Regions from separate parts of the Paracoccus pantotrophus genome, predicted to be linked through region 1. Evidence: riboswitches for the same ligand, from Rfam matches in the RefSeq annotation. Region 1 holds a riboswitch; the other holds the start of a gene.
What was found. A riboswitch is a leader RNA that binds a small molecule or an ion and turns the genes downstream of it on or off. The one in region 1 is predicted to bind cobalamin.
Positions count from the first base shown of each region.

Region 2: another riboswitch for cobalamin. It lies ahead of ESD82_RS09750 (ABC transporter substrate-binding protein); the one in region 1 lies ahead of ESD82_RS02685 (TonB-dependent receptor plug domain-containing protein).

Region 1 is NZ_CP044423.1:561,318-563,514, reverse strand. It holds gene ESD82_RS02690 (SLC13 family permease) at 1-857, opposite strand, end outside; cobalamin riboswitch at 990-1,205, shown strand; gene ESD82_RS02685 (TonB-dependent receptor plug domain-containing protein) at 1,339-2,197, shown strand, end outside.
Region 2 is NZ_CP044425.1:388,818-391,014, forward strand. It holds gene ESD82_RS22600 (hypothetical protein) at 1-92, opposite strand, end outside; partial or broken gene ESD82_RS22605 (hypothetical protein) at 115-246, opposite strand; gene ESD82_RS22610 (short-chain fatty acyl-CoA regulator family protein) at 640-834, shown strand; cobalamin riboswitch at 829-1,031, shown strand; gene ESD82_RS09750 (ABC transporter substrate-binding protein) at 1,126-2,136, shown strand; gene ESD82_RS09755 (FecCD family ABC transporter permease) at 2,133-2,197, shown strand, end outside.

The DNA.
Region 1 (2,197 bases):
ACGGCGCGTTCCAACGCATTCGGCTCGCCGCGCAGAAGCAGCGTGTCGCCGACGCGGATCACCGTGTCGGGCAGTGTCACCGCGCGACGGACGTCGCCCCGGATCAGCCCGGTGACGGCCACCTCGCCATCGACGGCGCCCAGATAGTCGCCCACCGTCATGCCGACGATATCGGCGCCCTCGGGGACGGTGGCTTCGGTGTGATAGTCGCTGATGTTCACCGCCTCGCTCAGCGAGGCCGTGGCACGGCGGTCGCGCGGCAGCAGCCGATGGGCGAAAAGCAGAAAGACCAGCCCCACCAGCGACAGCCCGAGGCCGACCGGCGCATAGTCGAACATGGTGAAGGGCTGGCCCGTCATCTGCTCGCGCACCCGCGAGACGATGATGTTGGGCGAGGTGCCGACCAGCGTGATCAGCCCGCCCAGGAGCGAGCCGAAGGCCATCGGCATCAGATAGGCCGAGGGCGAATGCCCCGAGCGCCGCGCCATCTTCAGCGCGGCGGGCATCAGCATGGCCAGCGCGCCGATGTTCTTGACCAGCGCCGACAGGCCCGTGACCGAGCCGACCAGCACCAGCAGCTGCCAGCGCAGGGCCCGCAACCGCCCCAGCATCCGGCGCATCACCGCCTCGATCACGCCCGAGCGCGAGATGCCGGCGCTGACCACCAGCGCGCTGCCGACGATGATGACGATATCGTCGCTGAAGCCGCGGAACGCCTCGTCCGGCTTGACCGTGCCCGCCACCAGCGAGGCCAACAGCGCGATCATCGCCACCACGTCGTAGCGCAGCCGCCCCCAGACGAACAGCACCATCATCGCGCAAAGGATCAGCACGGCCAGGAGCTGCGGCATGGCCATGTGGCTTGACCCTCCCTTTCGTCGGATACGCTATCCAATGCCGCAGGCCGGCGGGCGGTTCCGCGGCAGGACAGGTTGTCGCGGCCGCCCGGCGGCACCGGATTGGCGCTTGACAGCCCTTGCCCGGCTGCGGCAATGCAGGGCCGCTACGGTTCCGGCGGATCTGCGCCGGATCAAAAGGGAACACCGGTGCGCCCATGGGCCGCGATGCGGCCGGGGCAAGGCCGGGACTACCCCCGCAACTGTAAGCGGTGAGCGACGGTCGAACGTGCCACTGGGATCTCCTGGGAAGGCCGGCCCGAGCAGCGATCCGCGAGCCAGGAGACCTGCCGTGGCGATCACCCATTTCCGGCGCGGGGCGCGTCTGGAAAGCGGCCGTTCCGCAGAGGTGACGATCGCCGTCCTGCGGTCGGGCCTGCCAGCCTTTCCACAGGGCATTTCTGCAAATCGCGGGCCTGGCCCGCGCTGGAAAGGCTTTGGAATGTTCAGAACCCCGCTTTCGCTGCTGGCCACAACCGCCGCCGTACTGCCCGCCGCCCTGTTGCCCTGTGCCGCCACGGGCCAGCAGGTCCAGGACCAGGTCGTGCTTGACACCCTGGTCCTGTCCGCCGGCCTGTCGCCGGTGGCCGAAAGCGCCTATGGCCGCGCCCATACCGTGCTGACCAGCGAAGACCTGCAAAGCCGCCGGGTCATCACCGTCCAGGACGCTTTGCGCACGGTCCCCGGACTTTCCGTCACCTCGACCGGCGAAACGGTGGCCAAGATCCGCATCCGCGGCGGCGAATCCAATCACGTGCTGGTGCTGATCGACGGGGTCGAGGCCAATTCCCCCGGCAACGGCGACTATATCTTCAGCGGCATGCTGGCCGAGGACATCGAGCGCATCGAGGTGCTGCGCGGCCCGCAATCCGCCATCTACGGCGCCAATGCCGCATCCGGCGTCATCTCGATCACCACCCGTCGCGCCTCTGCGCAGGGGCCGGGCTATGGCGGCACGGTCGAGATCGGCGGGTTGGACACCCGCACCGCCAGCGCCTTTGTGCAGGCGGGGGACGGGCGCGGCAGCATCAGCCTGTCCGCGGTGGCGCGCCGCACCGATGGCGAGGACGAATCGCGCAGCCCCGGCGGGGATACCGAGTTCAACCGGCAGCGCGTGCTGGGCCTGAACGGCTCATATGATCTGACCGAAAGCGCGACCGTCGGTTTCACGCTTAGGCGCATCTGGCAGGAATACGGTTATGACCGGGCCGTCTCTTTCGTGGATTCGCCCGACGACTATATCGTCGACGCACCGCTGACCGCCGACCGGGACGAAACCTATGGTTCGCTGTGGCTGGAAG
Region 2 (2,197 bases), on a different replicon from region 1:
AGGATGCCGACGATCTCGGCTTGCATCAGATCGCCCTGCCATGCGGCGCTCTCCAGCGCGACCGCGGCGCAGCCATTGCCACAGCTGGGCACGGCTGATCTCGGCGGTGGCGGCATCCTCCATCATGTTTCGGATCGGCACCGCACCGCGGCCCGACAGCCATTGCGCCAGGTATTCGACGCAGACCTGGATGTTCAGCCGCACGCCCGCCTCGGTGATCCGGCCCTGATGCGGGTTCAGCAGCATCGCGGGCTCGATATGGCTGAAGACATGGTCCCAGCAGCCCGATGATCTCGACCCGGCGATCCTCCAGCGCCGGCGGAACGAAGGCGGCCTGCCAGATGCCCTGCCGGATCTCGCGCGTTTGCGGCAGATAGTCGGGCAGATCGCGCCCGGTCGATGCGGTCCGGAACTGGCTCTATGCCCGGCGCAATTACGTCGATAGGCTGGACCGCGCGGCCGAGAAACTGGCCGAGGCGCTGGCGCGGCACCGCAACGAGCCACATATGGCGCTGACCGGCCGGCTGGCCGCGCATGGCATCGCGGTGCGCATCCTGCCCGCCCCGGTCAGGGGCGAGCTGATGCTGTCCGAACTGCTGGGGCAGTCCAGCCGCCGGTTCCAGATCGGCGCGCTACGACGTGGAACTGCTGGGCCACCGCTTCGGTGCCAGTTTCGAGCAGACCGCGCATCGTATGTCCACGCTGCAACGCCCCGAGGCGCGCGGCGTCCCGTTCTTCTTCGTGCGGCTGGACCGGGCCGGGGGCAGCCGTGGCGCGGCAGCGGCAAGCCGGCCGGCCATGCTGCCGCTTGCCAGCGCCCGCGCCAGAAGCTAGGGAAGGCGCGTCGGTTTCCGCAAGGAATTGAAAGGGAATCCGCCGGGGCGCCCGCAGGCGTCCCGAACCGGAACTGCCCCCGCAACTGTAGGCGGCGAGCAGGATGCGAGAATGCCACTGTGGCCCCGCGCCATGGGAAGGCCGCATCCCTGCCGTGACCCGCCAGTCAGGAGACCTGCCGACGACGTTTGACCAATCCGAGCGGGTCGGCTCGGGAGGGGTTGCGACCGGCATTCGCCCGGTCTCCATCCGCTCATCCGGCCTGTTCATGATGTAGCGGAAGGAAACATCATGCCAAGGCTCACCACGGCGATGATCGCCACGTTCACCCTGGCGCCGATGGCGGCGTTCGGGGCCACCGAATACCCGCTGACGCTGACCAGCTGCGGCCACGAAGTCACTTTCGACAAGGCGCCCGAAAGCGTCGTCAGCGTCGGGCAAAGCACGACCGAGATCCTCTACATGCTGGGGCTGGCCGACAAGGTGGCGGGCACGGCGCTGTGGATCAACCCCGTCCTGCCCGAATTTGCCGAGGCGGATGCCGGGGTCGAGCGGCTGGCCGACAACGCCCCCAGCTTCGAAAGCGTGCTGGCCAAGAAGCCTGGGCTGGTGGTCACGGCCTATGAATGGATGATCGGCCCGCAGGGCGTGGTCGGCACACGCGAGATGTTCGACGACGCGCAGATCCCCAGCTGGATCATGCCCACCGAATGCGTCGGCAAGGACAATACGCAAAGCATGGACGGCGCGCGCTCGGTCCTGTTCGACACCGCGCTGCTCTACCAGGGCATCGAGGAACTGGCGGCGATCTTCGACGTGCAGGATCGCGGGGCCGCGGTGATCGCCGACCTGAAGGCGCGCGAGGCGGCGGCGGTCGAGCGGGCGCAGGCGCTGGACCTGCCCGAAACGGTGTCGGGCCTGTTCTGGTATTCCTCGGCCGAGATCGAGATCGACCCCTATGTCGCGGGTGCCAATGGCGTGCCGGGCTGGATGATGTCCAAGCTGGGGGTCAGGAACGTCGTCGCCTCGGCCGAGGAATGGCCGACCGTGGGCTGGGAAACCATCAGCAAGGCCAATCCCAGCTTCATCGTCGCCGCCGAGATGAACCGGCGCCGCTTTCCGGCCGACGACATCGCCGTCAAGCGGGATTTCCTGACCTCGGACCCGGTGACGAGCGAGATGGGGGCGGTAAAGAACGACCGCATCCTGACCATGCCGGCCAATGCGATGGACCCCTCGGTGCGCGCGATCTATGCGCTGGAATCGCTGGCTGACTCGCTGGCCGGGTTCGACCTGAAATGAGGGCGCGCGCCGCGACCCGCAGCACGGGGCGCAATCGGGGCTGGCTGTGGCTGGCCCCCGC